DNA from 3 places in the Streptomyces sp. NPDC101234 genome. Region 2 is predicted to be linked to each of the others. Evidence: riboswitches for the same ligand, from Rfam matches in the RefSeq annotation. Region 2 holds a riboswitch; each other region holds the start of a gene.
What was found. A riboswitch is a leader RNA that binds a small molecule or an ion and turns the genes downstream of it on or off. The one in region 2 is predicted to bind thiamine pyrophosphate.

Region 1 (5,285 bases), on a different contig from region 2:
CATGTGCGCAGCCTAATGCGAATACCGGACCGATTCTGTCCACTATTTTCCCTAGCCTGCGGCGTGCACGCCTTCAGCACAGCCAAGGAGATTCCCATGGACTTCGTCTCGATCCGCATCATCACCGGCGACGTGGCACGTCTCGTCGAGTTCTACGAGCGAGCCACGGGGGCAGCGGCGACGTGGGCCACCGAGGACTTCGCCGAACTCAGGACCGCGGGCGCCACCCTCGCGATCGCCGGCACCCGCACCGTCCCGCTGTTCGCCCCGGACTCCGCCCGCCCGGCGGCCAACCACAGCGTGATCACCGAGTTCCTCGTCGACGACGTGGACCGCGTCCACCGGAACCTGACCGGCTTCGTCACCGACTTCGTCACCGAGCCCACCACGATGCCCTGGGGCAACCGGTCACTGCTGTTCCGCGACCCCGACGGCAACCTCGTCAACTTCTTCACCCCCGTCACCCCGGCGGCCATCGAGAAGTTCGCACGCTGACGCCACGCACAGCCGCTCACACGGCGGCTCACGCAGCTCACGCAGCTCATGCGGCTCACGCGCCTCACGTGGTGAAAGCATCGCGGCGGCGGCCGACCGCCCGTCGGCCGGACCGCCGGGAGCGGCTACGGCTCCGCGGTGGCGCCTTTCAGGGGGCGGGCGGGATCGGCCAGTGCCTCCGGGTCCATGTGGCGCCCCGCCTCGATCAGCCGGCGGCCTTGCGCCAGGTCGCGCGGGCGGCCCACCGCCAGCAGGGCGACCAGGCGGCCCTCGCGAAGCCAGCACACCGTCCACGCGGGGCCGGCGGGGTCGCCGCGCCAGACCGTGCGGTCGGCCACGGCATGGTGGCCGGCGTACTGGACGAAGCGACCGAACTGCTCCGACCAGAAGTACGGCACCGGGTCGTAGACCGCGTCCGACTCGCCGAGGATGTTGGCGGCCACCGTGCGCGGGCCCTGGAGGGCGTTGTCCCAGTGGTGGACCAGCAGGCGCTCCCCGTAGCGGCCTGACGGGAAGGAGGCGCAGTCGCCGACCGCGTAGACGTCCGGGACGCCGGTGCGCAGGCGGTCGTCGGCGACCACCTCGCCGTGAGCGCCCAGTTCGATGCCGGAGCCGGTCAGCCAGGCGGTGGCGGGGCGGGCGCCGATGCCGACCACGACGGCGCCCGCGGGCACCCGTGAGCCGTCGTCGAGGACCACCGCGCCGGGCTCGACACGCGTCACGCGCGCGTGCGTGCGCAGTTCGGCGCCGCTGTCGGCGTACCAGGCGGTCATCGGTGCGGCGACCTCGGCCGGGAGCACTCCCGCGAGCGGGCGGTCGGCGGCCTCCACGACGGTCACCGCGCAGCCGGCCTCGCGGGCGGCGGTGGTGAACTCGGCGCCGATCCAGCCCGCGCCGACCACCACGATGTCGTGCTGCCGGGCGAGTACCGGCCGCAGCCGGTCGGCGTCGTCGAGGGTGCGCAGCAGATGGACGCCGGGCACGCCCTCGGTGCCGGGCAGCGTGATCGGCTCGGCACCGGTGGCGAGGACCAGGACGTCGTACGGCACCGGTCCGGCCTCGGTGTCGAGTTCGTGGTCGGCGGGGCGCACGGCCAGCGCCTCACGGCCGAGCGCCAGCTCGATGCCGAGCGCGTCGAAGTCGACCTCGAATGCGGAGCCCTCCGCCTTGCCGAGCAGCACGGCCTTGGAGAGCGGTGGCCGGTCGTACGGCTGGTGGGGTTCGGCGCCGATCAGGGTGACGGTGCCGGTGAACCCCTGCTCGCGCAGGGCGACGGCGGTCTGCACCCCGGCCATGCCCGCACCCACGACGACCACGCGCCGCGCCTGTGACGTGCCCCGTTGCTGCGTCTGCTCGTTCACTCGATCACCATGGACAAGAACGATAGACAACTGACGAAGAGTCAGTCAGGGGGCGTGCCGGGTGACCTGTTGCACAGCGCCCGCAGAGGCCGTCTTACAAGGGCGGAGCGGTGCGGGCTAGGGTGGCGTACAAGCACACGCGGGAGCCCGGACGCACCGGGCTGAGAGGGAGGCTGGCGGCCTCCGACCGTACGAACCTGATCCGGGTCATGCCGGCGAAGGGAGGGGCTGGACGCCCATGTCCTCACGTACGTCCGACGTCCTCGTCATCGGGGGCGGCATCATCGGCCTGGTCACGGCCTGGCGAGCGGCTCAGCGCGGGCTCTCGACCACCGTGGTCGACCCCGGGCCCGGCGGCGGAGCCGCACAGGTCGCGGCCGGGATGCTGGCCGCGGTCACCGAACTGCACTACGGCGAGCAGACCCTGCTGGGGCTCAACCTGGCCTCCGCCCGCCGCTATCCCGAGTTCGCCGCCGAGCTCACCGAGCTCACCGGCCACGACCTCGGCTACCGGCGCTGCGGCACCCTCGCGGTCGCCCTCGACGCCGACGACCGCTCCCATCTGCGCGAGCTGCACGCCCTGCAGCAGCAGTCGGGGCTGGAGTCCGAGTGGCTGTCCGGGCGGGAGTGCCGGCGCCTGGAGCCGATGCTCGCGCCGGGTGTGCGCGGCGGGCTGCGGGTGGACGGCGACCACCAGATCGACCCGCGTCGGCTGGCGGCGGCGCTGGTCGCCGCGTGCGAGCGGGCCGGGGTGGTGTTCCACCGCGACTGGGCGGAGCGGCTGACGGTGGTGCGGGAGCGGGCCGCCGGTGTCGTCACCCGCGCGGGCGATGCGCTGGACGCGGACCAGGTGGTGCTGGCCGCCGGGAGCCGGAGCGGGCAGCTCGCGGGCGTGCCCGCCGACGTGCTGCCGCCGGTGCGGCCCGTGAAGGGGCAGGTGCTGCGGCTGACCGTGCCCGCGCGGTACGCGCCGTTCCTGAGCCGGACCGTGCGGGCCGTGGTGCGCGGCGGCAACGTCTACCTGGTGCCCCGGGAGAACGGCGAGCTGGTCGTGGGCGCGACCAGCGAGGAGCTCGGCTGGGACACGACGGTCACGGCGGGCGGCGTCTACGAGCTGCTCCGCGACGCGCACGAACTGGTTCCCGGGATCACCGAGCTCCCGCTGACCGAGACCCGGGCCGGGCTGCGCCCCGGCTCCCCCGACAACGCGCCGCTGCTCGGGCCGACCCGCCTCGACGGGCTGCTGCTGGCCACCGGGCACTACCGCAACGGGGTGCTGCTCACGCCGGTCACGGGGGACGTGATGGCGGAGCTGCTGGCCGGTGGCGAGCTGCCGGCTCTGGCCCGTCCGTTCACGCCGAGGCGATTCGGCGCCGTACTCGTGGAGCAGACCGCATGAACATCTCCGTCACCGTCACCATCTCCGTCAACGGGGAGCGCCGGGAGATCGCCCCGGGCACCGCTCTCGACACGCTCGTACGGTCCCTCACGGCAGCGCCCTCCGGGGTGGCCGCGGCGGTCAACGAGACCGTCGTACCGCGCGGGGAGTGGCCCGGCACGGCGCTCGCCGAGGGTGACCGCGTGGAAGTTCTCACCGCCGTGCAGGGGGGCTGAGCCATGGCCGACGATCCGTTCGTCCTCGGGGGTACGACTTTCTCCTCCCGGTTGATCATGGGGACCGGGGGTGCGCCGAGCCTGGAGGTGCTGGAGCGGGCGCTCGTCGCGTCCGGGACCGAGCTGACGACGGTCGCGATGCGGCGGGTGGACCCGGGGGTACGGGGTTCCGTGCTGTCGGTCCTGGAGCGGCTGGGTATCCGGGTGCTGCCGAACACGGCGGGGTGCTTCACCGCGGGGGAAGCGGTACTGACGGCCCGGCTGGCGCGGGAGGCGCTGGGGACTTCGCTGGTCAAGCTGGAGGTCATCGCCGACGAGCGGACGCTGCTGCCGGACCCGGTCGAGCTGCTGGACGCGGCGGAGACGCTGGTCGACGACGGGTTCACGGTGCTGCCGTACACGAACGACGACCCCGTGCTGGCGCGGAAGCTGGAGGACGTCGGCTGTGCGGCGGTGATGCCGCTGGGGTCGCCGATCGGGTCGGGGCTCGGGATCCGCAACCCGCACAACTTCCAGCTGATCGTGGAGCACGCGCGCGTGCCGGTGATTCTGGACGCGGGGGCCGGTACGGCGTCGGATGCGGCGCTGGCGATGGAGCTGGGGTGCGCGGGGGTGATGCTGGCGTCGGCGGTGACGCGGGCGCAGGATCCCGAGCGGATGGCTCACGCCATGCGGGCCGGGGTGGAGGCGGGGCGGTTGGCCCGGCTGGCCGGGCGCATTCCCCGCCGGCACTTCGCGGAGGCGTCGTCTCCTGCGGAGGGCCTGGCCGTGCTGGACCCGGAGCGCCCCGCGTTCTGACCCCCGGCCCGGTCCCGCCCCGCCCTCCCACCCACGCACCACCCGAAACCGTCCACCGAGAAGCGAAGCTCTCCCGTGGGGGCCGAGCACCATCGGCGGCCTCGGGCCTGCCCGTCGGTCCGGTCTCGCCCTGTTCTCCCACCCACGCACCGCCCGAAACTGTTTGCCGAGAAGCAGAACTCTCCGGTAGGGGCCGAGCACCATCGGCGGCCTCGGGCCGTGCGGGGACAGGACGGAGGCGTCGGGCCGCCGGTCCGGTGCCGCCCCGTTCTCCCACGGGTCAGGTGTTGGTGAGTTCGGCGTTTGCGCGGGTTGTGATCAGGGTCAGGACGCGGCCGGCGATCGCGAGGTCCTCCTCCGGGATGCCCGCGTACAGGCGGGCCGCGATCTCGGCGCTCTCGGCGGAGACGGTCTCGTACAGTTCCCGTCCGGCGTCCGTGACCCGCAGCCGGGACGTGTCCGCCGGGTCCGCCTCCACCAGCTTCGCGGCCGTCAGCTCCTCGATCGCGCCGCGCCCGACCGACTCGCCGGTCTTCAGCGCGCCGGTGATCTCGCCGACGAGATCGTCGCGGCCGATGGACTCACCGGCGACCGCGACGAGCCGGAGCGTCAGATTCTGGTGGAACGTGGTGCCGTGGCGGGCCAGCACGCCCTCCAGAAGGGCACGCGGGGCGTGGTGCGCCAAGCCGATGACGCGGGCGTTGACCAGAGGCGTGGTGGTCATGACTGCTCCTTCTCGGTCTCGTTCTCGGTGTGCGGATCAAGAGGTGCGGCGAGCAGGGTCCCCAGCTCGCGGGTGAACTGCCGTGCGCGCGGGTCGTCCCGTCCTCCGAGCGGCGCGAGCAACTGGTCCAGCAGTCCCTGGACCACCTTGATCGCCCGGCCGGTGACATCGCGGCCCTGTTCGGTGAGCGACAGCTGCATGGCGCGCGGGTCGTACGGGTCCCGGGTGCGGGCGACGAGGCCTGCGGTCTCCAGGGCGCGGGCCAGCTTGGAGACGTACAGCGGTTCGAGCCC
Region 2 (5,285 bases):
GGAGCGTCTCGTCATGGAACTCGCGGGCCGTGTCCGGGTCCAGGGCGAGGTTGAACTGGTCCTCCCACCGGAACTCGAAGCGGGCGTCGGACAGCGCGTCGTCCCACTCCTGCGCGCCCGGATGGCCCTTGGCGAGGTCGGCCGCATGAGCGGCGATCTTGTAGGTGATGACGCCGGTCTTGACGTCGTCCCGGTTGGGCAGGCCCAGGTGCTCCTTGGGCGTGACGTAGCAGAGCATCGCCGTGCCCCACCAGGCGATCATCGCGGCACCGATACCGGAGGTGATGTGGTCGTACGCCGGCGCGACGTCCGTGGTCAGCGGGCCGAGCGTATAGAACGGAGCTTCATCGCAGATCTCCTGCTGAAGGTCGATGTTCTCCTTGATCTTGTGCATCGGGACATGGCCCGGGCCCTCGATCATGGTCTGTACATTGAAACGCCTGGCGATCCGGTTGAGTTCCCCGAGAGTGCGGAGCTCCGCGAACTGCGCTTCGTCATTGGCGTCCGCGATGGAGCCGGGACGCAGACCGTCGCCCAGGGAGTACGTGACGTCGTAGGCGGCGAGGATCTCGCAGAGTTCCTCGAAGTTCTCGTACAGGAACGACTCCTTGTGGTGCGCGAGGCACCAGGCCGCCATGATCGACCCGCCGCGCGAGACGATGCCGGTCTTGCGGTTGGCGGTGAGCGGCACGTACGGCAGGCGCACGCCCGCGTGGACGGTCATGTAGTCCACGCCCTGCTCGGCCTGTTCGACGACCGTGTCCTTGTAGATCTCCCAGGTCAGCTCCTCGGCCCTGCCGTCCACCTTCTCCAGGGCCTGGTAGAGCGGCACCGTGCCGATGGGGACGGGGGAGTTGCGCAGCACCCACTCGCGGGTGGTGTGGATGTTGCGTCCGGTGGACAGGTCCATGACCGTGTCGGCGCCCCAGCGGGTCGCCCAGGTCATCTTCTCGACCTCCTCCTCGATGGAGGAGGTCACCGCCGAGTTGCCGATGTTGGCGTTGACCTTCACCAGGAACCGCTTGCCGATGATCATCGGCTCGATCTCCGGGTGGTTGACGTTGGCGGGCAGTACGGCCCTGCCCGCCGCGATCTCCTCACGGACCACCTCGGGAGAGACGTTCTCGCGGATGGCCACGTACTCCATCTCCGGGGTGATCTCGCCCCGGCGGGCGTACGCGAGTTGCGTGACCGCCTCGCCGTCCCGGCCACGGCGGGGCTGGCGCGGGCGGCCCGGGAAGACCGCGTCCAGGTTGCGCAGACCGCCACGCGGCGAGGTGTGCTTGATCCCGTCGTCCTCGGGACGGACGGGCCGGCCCGCGTATTCGGCGGTGTCACCGCGGGCGACGATCCAGTTCTCCCGCAGCGGAGGAAGGCCCCTGCGGACGTCGGTCTCGACGAGCGGATCGGTGTACGGGCCGGAGGTGTCGTAGAGCGTGACCGACTGCCCGTTGGTGAGATGCACCTGACGGACCGGCACCCGCAGGTCGGGGCGCGAGCCCTCGACATACCCCTTGTGCCAGCCGATGGACTTCCCGGCCTCCTGGGACGATTCGCCCGCAATGGGCGCTTCGTCCTGACGGAAGGCAGGCGTGCGTGCGTCCTTGTTGGTCATGAGACCTACTCCCTACGCCGGCATTACCCGGTAACAGGTTCGGCGGTCGACGCAGCGGCTTCCGTCGGGCGGCGTTTCATGTGAAACATCACTCGTTCCACGTGAAACATCGCGAATACGGAGGTCAGCGCCCTCTCAGCCCGGTGCTCCGAGCTCCCGCGTGTGCAAAGGTGCCTCCACGCTAGCGTCAATTCGGGCGCGGTGAACAGAGGGCTCCTGCCGTTCTTGCGATGATCGGGCGGTGACCTCGACACAACAGCACCCCTATCCACCCCCCGAACCAAGACAGGGCGGTGGATCCGGCCACGGGGGCCACGGTGCCGGTGACGGACACAACCACGGGCAGGGGCAGCAGCACAGCCACGAGCCCTCCCACGGCCACGACAACGACCATGCCCACCACCACGGCACCGGCCATGACCACGGCCGCCCGCCCGGTCAGAACACCGGCCAGGGCGGCTCCGTGTCCGGCGGCGGGCACGGTCACTCGCACAGCCACAGTCACGGTCCCGCCGCACCGGTCTCCAAGCATCTGCGCAAGGTCATCGCGGCGATCCTCATCCCCTTCACCGCCGCGGTCGTGGCCGGCATGGTGGTGCTGTGGCCCGGCGGAGCACCGGCGCACGAGCGCACCGGCGTCGGCTTCGACCGCCAGACACAGTCGGCCACGGTCACCAAGGTCGTCTCGGTCGACTGCAAGTCGGTCAACGCCTCCGGGAGTGGTTCGATCGGCGACACCTCCACCAGCGGGGACGGTTCCGCGAAGGAGGGGTCCGGCGGCACCTGCAAGAAGGCGACGGTCCGCGTCGACACCGGCAAGGACAAGGGCCGTACGTTCACCGAGATCGTGCAGCCCGACCAGTCACGGCAGTTGCACCAGGGCGAGCAGGTCGTGGCCGCCTACGAGCCCTCGGCGCCGAAGGACCTGCAGTACTCGGTCACCGATGTGAACCGGAAGTTCCCGATGGCGCTGCTGGCCGGGATCTTCGCGCTCGCCGTCGTGGTGGTGGGGCGGCTGCGCGGTGTCATGGCGCTGGTCGCACTGGCCGTCAGCTTCCTGGTGCTGACCCTGTTCATCCTGCCGGCGGTGCTGCAGGGCTCGAACCCGCTGCTGGTGGCGGTGGTCGGGTCGAGTGCCATCATGCTGATCGCCCTGTACATGTGCCACGGGCTGTCGGCCCGGACCTCGGTGGCGGTGCTCGGCACGCTGGTCTCACTGTGCCTGATCGGCGTCCTCGGCTCGGAGTTCATCGACTGGGCCGCGCTCACCGGCAACACCGACGACAGCACCGGTCTGATCCACGGCCTGTACCCGTCGATCGACATGAGCGGTCTGCTGCTGGCCGGCGTCATCATCGGTTCGCTGGGCGTCCTGGACGATGTGACGGTGACCCAGACATCGGCGGTCTGGGAGCTGCACGAGGCCAATCCGACGATGGGCTGGCGCGGGCTGTACCGGGCGGGCATCCGCATCGGACGCGACCACATCGCCTCCGTCGTCAACACCCTCGTCCTGGCCTATGCGGGCGCCGCGCTGCCGTTGCTGCTGCTCTTCTCGATCGCGCAGAGCAGCGTGGCAACGGTCGCCAACAGCGAGCTGGTGGCCGAGGAGATCGTGCGCACGCTGGTCGGCTCGATCGGCCTGGTCGCCTCGGTACCGGTCACCACGCTGCTCGCGGCCCTGGTGGTGTCGGCCGACCGGCCGGGCGAGAAGGCGGTCCTCCCCGTGGAGGCCGCGTCCGCTCCGCCGCGCGGCGGGCGGGGGCGGCGCCGGAAGCGGTGAGAGGGCCGTGGACGGGCCTGCGGGAGGGCGTGGGCGGCCGGTGAGGGCGGAACGTCAGGCACTGGCCCGAGGATGCGCAGAAGCGTTCCTGCGCATCCTCGGGCGGCTCGGCGGAGCGGCCTCGCGCCCCCTGCCGTAACGCTTCAGCCGGCGCTCTGTTCCTCGGCCAGGATGCGGTCCAGAGCCTCGTCGAGGTGGGCGTCGAAGTCGGCGAGCGCACCTTCCTGGCCGAGCGGGACCAGCTTGTCCGTGCGGTCGAGGAAGGCCACCAGCGGGGGCGCCGAGGACCGGAACACCGCTTGGTCACCGCCGACCTGAAGCCGGATCAGCACCTCGCCCAGCACCTCGGAGTCGGCGGGCGCGATATGCACATCGCCCTCCCCGCACGGCCTGCCCACCCCGTCGATCAGCAGCTCACGGCCGAAGGCCCAGGTGACCGGTGCGTCCCCGGGCAGATGGAAGGTGAGCCGCACGGCATACGGATCACAGGTCTCGTAACACAACTCCACGGGGATGCGGAAGGAGAGCTCCTCCGAGACGAGAAAGCTCATCATGACTTCTGCTTGTACGGACTCGCGCATCGCCTACCCCGTCATATGACACCGACTGGCCGGGATTTACCCCTGTAATGGTGGTCAAATCTTGCTGAACGTACACAGCAGATCACAAGGAGTGAGTTTTCAGATACTGATAGCGATCGCCAGAGAGCCCAGATGCCGTCCCACCTCGGCCTGCAACTGCCGGGCGGCGGGCAGCAGCCGGTCGGCCTGGTGGAGGGGGAGCGAGATGGCCATCGTGGCGGCCGTGGTGCCGACCGTGATGGGAATCGCCGCGCACACCGTGCCCAGCGCGTACTCCTGGCGCTCCACCACCGGCTCCATCCGCCGCGTCCGCTCCAGACGCCGCAGCAGCGCATGGCCGTCACGGACGGTGTACGGGGTGATCGCCTGTACGGGGTAGCGGTCGAGGTGGTCACGGCGGACGTTGTCGTCCAGCTGGGAGAGCAGACACTGGCCGATGGCGTGCGCGTGCCCGGTCTCGCGGAAGTCCGCCCACTCCTCGACCGCCGGGACACCCGGTGAGTCGGAGACGCAGACGACCTCGATCTCGCCGTCCCGATACATCGCGTAGTACACCGGCGCACCGATCGAATCCCGCCAGTGGGCGAGGGTGTCGACGACCGCGCTGCGACGTTTCTGCTGCGCTCCACTGCTGCTCAGCCGCTCTGCCGCTTCGCCGAGGAAGAACAACCCCTTGTCACGGCGCAGATAGCCCTCGTGGACCAGGGTGCGCAGCAGGTGGTAGGCGGTGGGCAGCGCGAGGCCGGTCTCGCGGGCCAGTTGTTTGGCGGGGGCGCCGTGTTCGTGTCCGGCGACGCATTCCAGCAGGCGCATCGCACGCTGCACGGAGCCGATGAGCGTGGCCGAGTGCGGCTGTGCGGGGTCGGCCGGTCCGGCCGGCCGCTGCACGGGGGGTGTGCTGGAACATCGTTGGGCGGGGGGTGCGGGATGGTCCGTGGGTGCGGGGGTGGCGTCAAGCGTGGCCAAGGGTCACTCCCGGAGCGCGAGGGGGTCAGCGACTCTAACCGTCTGTCGCCGCTCCTGGTCGGCCCGTGCGCGAAACTTCCCTCCCCCGAGGGAACCGGTGATTCCTGTTACCGGACACCGATTCCCACGGTCGTCACCAGTCGCTCTTCGACGAGGAGTTCGACATGAACTTCCGCACGATGTAGATCAGTCCGCCGACCAGCGCCACGAAGATCAGCGCCTTGAAGAGCAGGTAGGCCAGGAAGCCGACGACGGCGCCGATCAGACCGCCGAACACCGCCAGCGCGATGACCGGCACCGCGATCCACTTCACCCACCACGGCAGACCTGTGAAGATCTC
Region 3 (5,285 bases), on a different contig from region 2:
GTTGACGACCGACTCGATCGGCGCGACCAGGAAGGTCCCGCCGTCGGCGTCGCCCAGCGCCCGGTAGTACCCGAACCCTCCGTCGATCGACCGCCGTACCAGCACGGCCGGCGGCAGCACGAGGAGTACGGCGACGGTGGCCAGGACCCCGCCGAGCAGCGCCCACTGCCCGGCCCCGCGCGGCCGGCGTGCGGTCGACTCCGGGGCGACCAGCCTGAGCGCGCTCTCCCGGCGCCGTACCGTCCACGCGTGCACGACGAGGATCGCGCCGACCGCGACGAACTGCACGATGGTGAGGACGGCGGCCGTGGTGAGGTCGAAGATCTCGGAGGTCTGCCGGTAGATCTCCACTTCGAGGGTGGAGAAGGTGGGGCCGCCGAGGATCTGCACCACACCGAAGGAGGTGAAGGTGAACAGGAAGACCATCAGCGCGGCGGCGGCCACCGCGGGCGCGAGCGCGGGCAGGGTCACCTTCCGCCAGGCGCCCAGCGGGGAGGCGCCGAGCATCCGGGCGGCTTCCTCCTGCCGCGGGTCCAGCTGGGACCAGAGCCCGCCCACGGTCCGTACGACGACCGCGTAGTTGAAGAAGACATGCGCGAGCAGGATGGCCCAGACGGTGGTGTCGAGTCGTACGCCCCACAGCTCGTCCAGCAGTCCGCCCCGCCCGACGAGCGCCAGGAAGGCGGTCCCGACCACGACCGTCGGCAGCACGAACGGCACCGTGACCACCGCCCGCAGCACCTGCTTGCCCGGGAATTCGAGGCGGGCGAAGACATAGGCGGCGGGCAGCGCGACCAGCAGGGTGAGCGCGGTGGAGGCGAGCGCCTGCCAGGTGGTGAACCACAGGACGTGCCGGATGTCGGACTGCCCGACGACGTCGGCGATCCGGCCGAGCCGCCACCGCCCGTCGACCTTCAGTCCGCGCGCGACGATCGCCGCGACGGGCCAGGCGAAGAAGACGGCGAAGAACGCGACGGGCACGGCCATCAGACCGAGCCGCGCCACGTTCCCCGAACGGCCCTTGCGGGGGGCTACTTCAGTACGAGTGACGTCCACGTCTTGACCCACTGGTCACGGTTGGCGGCGATCTTCTCCGGCGCCATGGTCTCGGGGTCCTTGGCGGCGGGACCGTACTTCGTGAACTCGGCGGGCACGCTGGCCCCCTGGACCACCGGGTAGACGAACATGTTCAGCGGCATGTCCTCCTGGAACTCCTTGGAGACCAGGAAGTCGATGAGCGCCTTACCGCCCTTGGTGTTCTTCGCGTTGCTCAGCAACCCCGCGAACTCGATCTGCCGGAAGCAGGTGCCGGTCGCGACGCCGGTGGGCGCGGTGCTGGGCTTCGGGTCGCCGTAGATCACCTCGGCGGGCGGGGACGAGGCGTACGACACGACCAGCGGCCGGTCGCCCTTGGCCTTCTTGCCGCCGGCCGAGCCGGAGAACTCCTCGTTGTAGGCCTGCTCCCAGCCGTCGACGACCTTGACGCCGTTGGCCGTGAGCTTCTTCCAGTAGTCCTGCCAGCCTCCCCCACTCTCGGCTTCGCTCGAGCGGGAGGTGCCCCCATCGCCGTACTGGGCGGCGGAGCCGAGCAGGAAGCCGAGCCCCGGCGACGAGGTGGACGCGTTCTCGGTGACGAGGAGGTTCTTGTACTGCGGCTTGACCAGGTCGGCGTAGGAGGTGGGCGGGGTCAGCTTGTGCTCGCTGAAGTACGCCTTGTCGTAGTTGACGCAGATGTCGCCGTAGTCGATGGGCGTGACCCGGTGCTTGGCCGCGTCGAGCTGGTACGACGTGCCGACCTGGTCGAGGCCCTTGGCCTGGTACGGCTGGAAGAGCCCGTTGTCGAGGGCCCGGGACAGCAGGGTGTTGTCGACGCCGAAGAAGACATCGCCCTGCGGGTTGTCCTTGGTCAGGATGGCCTTGTTGACGGCCTGTCCGGCGTCGCCGTCCTTGAGGACCCGCACCTTGTAGCCGGACTGCTTCTCGAAGTCCTGGAGCACGTTCTTGGAGACGGCCCATGAGTCATGGCTGACCAGGGTGATGGTCTTCGAGTCCGTCTGGGAGCCGTTGGACGACCCGCACGCGGACAGCGTGACGAGACCGAGCCCGACGGCCGCGGCCAAGAAGGTCTTGGTGTGCACTGGTGTTTTTCCTCCTGGAGTTGACCAGGAAGAGACGCGGCCCTGCCCGGTGAGGCTCAGCTCACTGGGCAGGGCGCAACAGCTTGAGTGGTGACCGAACTTCCTACCCAGAATGACCTGGGCGAGGTTCAGAGGGTCTGCGGCCCGATTGCCGCACTCTCAGCGCTGTGGCGCTCCCCTGTCGGAATATGAAGATATGGGTACGGCCCTCAGATTACCTCTCGGTGGCCGCGAGCTGACCACAGGCGCCGTCGATCTCCTGGCCACGGGTGTCCCGGACGGTGACGGGCACCCCATGCGCCGCGATCGCCTCGACGAACGCCTTCTCGTCCTCGGGCCGCGACGCGGTCCACTTCGAACCCGGAGTCGGGTTCAGCGGGATGAGGTTGACGTGCACGGGCTTGCCCCGGAGCAGACGGCCCAGCCGGTCGCCGCGCCACGCCTGGTCGTTGATGTCCCGGATGAGGGCGTACTCGATGGACAGCCGGCGGCCGCTCTTCTCGACGTACTCGAACCCGGCGTCGAGGACCTCGCGCACCTTCCACCGGGTGTTGACCGGCACGAGGGTGTCACGGAGCTCGTCGTCGGGGGCGTGCAGGGAGATCGCGAGCCGGCACTTGAAGCCCTCGTCGGCGAACCGGTGGATGGCCGGGACCAGTCCGACGGTCGAGACGGTGATCCCGCGCTGCGAGAGGCCCAGTCCGTCGGGCGCCGGGTCGGTCAGCGCCCGGATGGCGGTGACGACCCGCTTGTAGTTGGCGAGCGGCTCGCCCATGCCCATGAAGACGATGTTGGAGAGCCGGGCGGGACCGCCGGGCACGTCGCCGTCCCTGAGCGCGCGCATCCCGTCCACGATCTGATGGACGATCTCGGCGGCGGACAGATTCCGGTCCAGCCCCGCCTGCCCGGTCGCGCAGAACGGGCAGTTCATCCCGCACCCCGCCTGCGAGCTGATGCACATGGTCACCCGGTCCGGGTAACGCATCAGCACCGACTCGACGAGCGTGCCGTCGAACAGCCGCCACAGCGTCTTACGGGTGGTGCCCTCGTCCGTCGACAGATGCCGTACGACGGTCATCAGCTCCGGGAACAGCGCCTCGCGCAGCTTGTCCCGGGAGCCGGCCGGGATGTCCGTCCACTGCTCGGGCTCGTGCGCGTACCGCGCGAAGTAGTGCTGCGAGAGCTGCTTGGCACGGAACGGCTTCTCCCCGATCTCGGCCACCGCGTCCTTGCGCTCGGCGGGCGTGAGGTCGGCGAGATGCCGCGGCGGCTTCTTGGCTCCGCGCGGGGCGACGAAAGTGAGTTCTCCTGGCTTAGGCATGGCTGTACCAGTGTCTCAGATCCAGTCGGGACCCCGACCTGGCAGTTATGGGCATATATGACGTATGCGTCACATGTGTCACTATGGAATGTGTGGCATCTGATGCTGAAGACAGGCGAGAGGAGAGCATCATGATCGCCAAGCTGCTCGGCAAACTGTCCTTCACCCGCCACTACGGTGCGTACGGGGAACACGAGTGGGACGGATACGCCGGCGACGACTCGGCCTGACCACACCGTCGGCGGGCACCTCCGGGCGCCCGCCGGCTCCCAGCCACACTGCCGACGACATCGGCCTGGACAGCCACCAGGAACGATCTCATGGGCCCACTGCAACAGCCGCCGCGGCTGCCCGGAGGCAGCTTCGCGGCCTGGAGTCATGACCGGCTGGCGACGGCGCGCCGCGGCGCCGAGGAGTGCGGGGACATCTGGCAGCTGGAACCGGGGGTCTATGTGGCCGCCTCGGCCGGGCCGTGCGAGGACGTCCTGCGCCGCGCGCAGGATTTCCCCAAGGCATCCGCACCTCTGTTCCCGCCGTTGAAGCCGTCGGGCACGGCACCGACGTCCGAGGAGCGTGCGCACGCCCACGCCGCCCGTATGCGCGGACTGCGCTCGCAGGCGGTCGCGGCCCGGATCGGCGAGATCGCGCCCGGGGCCGCTCGATTCGCCGACCAGTGGCCCACGGACCAGGACGTCGAGGTGCTGCCCCTGGTACGGCACGCCCTGGCGGAGATCGGCCTGCGCTACCTCTTCTCCGAGGACGCTCCGGCCCTGCTGCCCTTCGCCGCACGGCTCTTCCTGGCCCGCGAGGTGCTCGCCAGCCCCTCGCGCTGGGTGTGGCCACGCTGGGTCCCCACACCGGCACGGCGGTTCCGCACCCGGCAGCAGGTCGCCTTCACCGACGCGCTACGGCCCGTCATCCGCCGGCGCCGTTCCCCGGGCCCGCTCGGTGACGACGTGCTGGGACAGATGCTCCAGCCCTCTCCTCGCTTCGGCCCGCTGCCGGAGGAGGCCGCCCTCGACACTCTCCCCGGAATCACCGTCGCCACGTTCGAAGCACCCTCCCGGGCAGCCGGATGGATCCTGCTCCACCTGGCCCGGTACCCCCGGGCGGCGGACCGCGTCGCGGCCGAAGCCGCCCTGCTGCCCGCGGACCCGGCCGCGACGACGAGCGAACACCTCGAAGACCTGCGGTACACCCAGGCACTGGTGCGCGAGGTGCTCCGGCTGCACCCGCCGAGCTGGCTGCTGACCCGGCAGGCCAGGCACCCGACCCAGGTCGCCGGCTACACCATCGACGCCGGGTCCACCGTTCTCGTCTGCCCCTACACCGCCCACCGCGACGCGCGGGAACACCCCGAGCCGGACCGGTTCCGGCCCGAGCGCTGGCTCGATGCCTCGGGCTCGCCGACGACACCCGGGGCCTTCCTCTCCTTCGGTACCGGGCCGCACGGCTGCGAGGGGGCCGCTCTGGCCATGGCGATGCTGACGCTTCTGACCGCGCAGACCGCCCGCCGCCACCAGTTGAGCGAGCCGCCCGGACCGGAGCCCAGCCACCAGGTCACCACCTTCGTAGGTCTCGCGACCGCCGGCCTGCGGCTGCGTGCCACCTTGCGTGAGAGCGCCGTTCCGTACCCGCTGGGATGACCGGCTCCTGGTCGGCGCATCCTGCCCCGCCCTCCTCCGTCACCAGGTCACGGGCAGGGTGCGCGGTCCGCGGATCAGGCCCTGGCGCTGGAACTCGACCTCCTCGGGGGGCACGGCCAGGCGGATGCCGGGGAAGCGGGCGAGGACCGAGCCGATCATGATCTCGGCCTCCGTACGGGC

Region 1: linked by a shared signal. The riboswitch ahead of thiO (glycine oxidase ThiO) and the one ahead of thiC (phosphomethylpyrimidine synthase ThiC) in region 2 are both predicted to bind thiamine pyrophosphate.
Region 3: linked by a shared signal. The riboswitch ahead of ACIRR9_RS22395 (thiamine ABC transporter substrate binding subunit) and the one ahead of thiC (phosphomethylpyrimidine synthase ThiC) in region 2 are both predicted to bind thiamine pyrophosphate.

What each region holds. Positions count from the first base shown of each region.
Region 1 is NZ_JBIWOA010000004.1:184,496-189,780, reverse strand. It holds gene ACIRR9_RS09415 (YafY family protein) at 1-3, opposite strand, end outside; gene ACIRR9_RS09410 (VOC family protein) at 97-495, shown strand; gene ACIRR9_RS09405 (NAD(P)/FAD-dependent oxidoreductase) at 621-1,856, opposite strand; TPP riboswitch at 1,986-2,097, shown strand; gene thiO (glycine oxidase ThiO) at 2,095-3,255, shown strand; gene thiS (sulfur carrier protein ThiS) at 3,252-3,470, shown strand; gene ACIRR9_RS09390 (thiazole synthase) at 3,474-4,268, shown strand; gene ACIRR9_RS09385 (MarR family transcriptional regulator) at 4,549-4,992, opposite strand; gene ACIRR9_RS09380 (MarR family winged helix-turn-helix transcriptional regulator) at 4,989-5,285, opposite strand, start outside.
Region 2 is NZ_JBIWOA010000019.1:201,667-206,951, forward strand. It holds gene thiC (phosphomethylpyrimidine synthase ThiC) at 1-1,615, opposite strand, end outside; TPP riboswitch at 1,608-1,785, opposite strand; gene ACIRR9_RS31935 (YibE/F family protein) at 1,857-3,398, shown strand; gene ACIRR9_RS31940 (SsgA family sporulation/cell division regulator) at 3,542-3,979, opposite strand; gene ACIRR9_RS31945 (helix-turn-helix domain-containing protein) at 4,079-4,867, opposite strand; gene ACIRR9_RS31950 (DUF5326 family protein) at 5,079-5,285, opposite strand, start outside.
Region 3 is NZ_JBIWOA010000012.1:23,499-28,783, forward strand. It holds gene ACIRR9_RS22390 (ABC transporter permease) at 1-987, opposite strand, end outside; gene ACIRR9_RS22395 (thiamine ABC transporter substrate binding subunit) at 1,032-2,138, opposite strand; TPP riboswitch at 2,221-2,328, opposite strand; gene rlmN (23S rRNA (adenine(2503)-C(2))-methyltransferase RlmN) at 2,353-3,459, opposite strand; gene ACIRR9_RS22405 (cytochrome P450) at 3,780-5,105, shown strand; gene ACIRR9_RS22410 (cytochrome P450) at 5,145-5,285, opposite strand, start outside.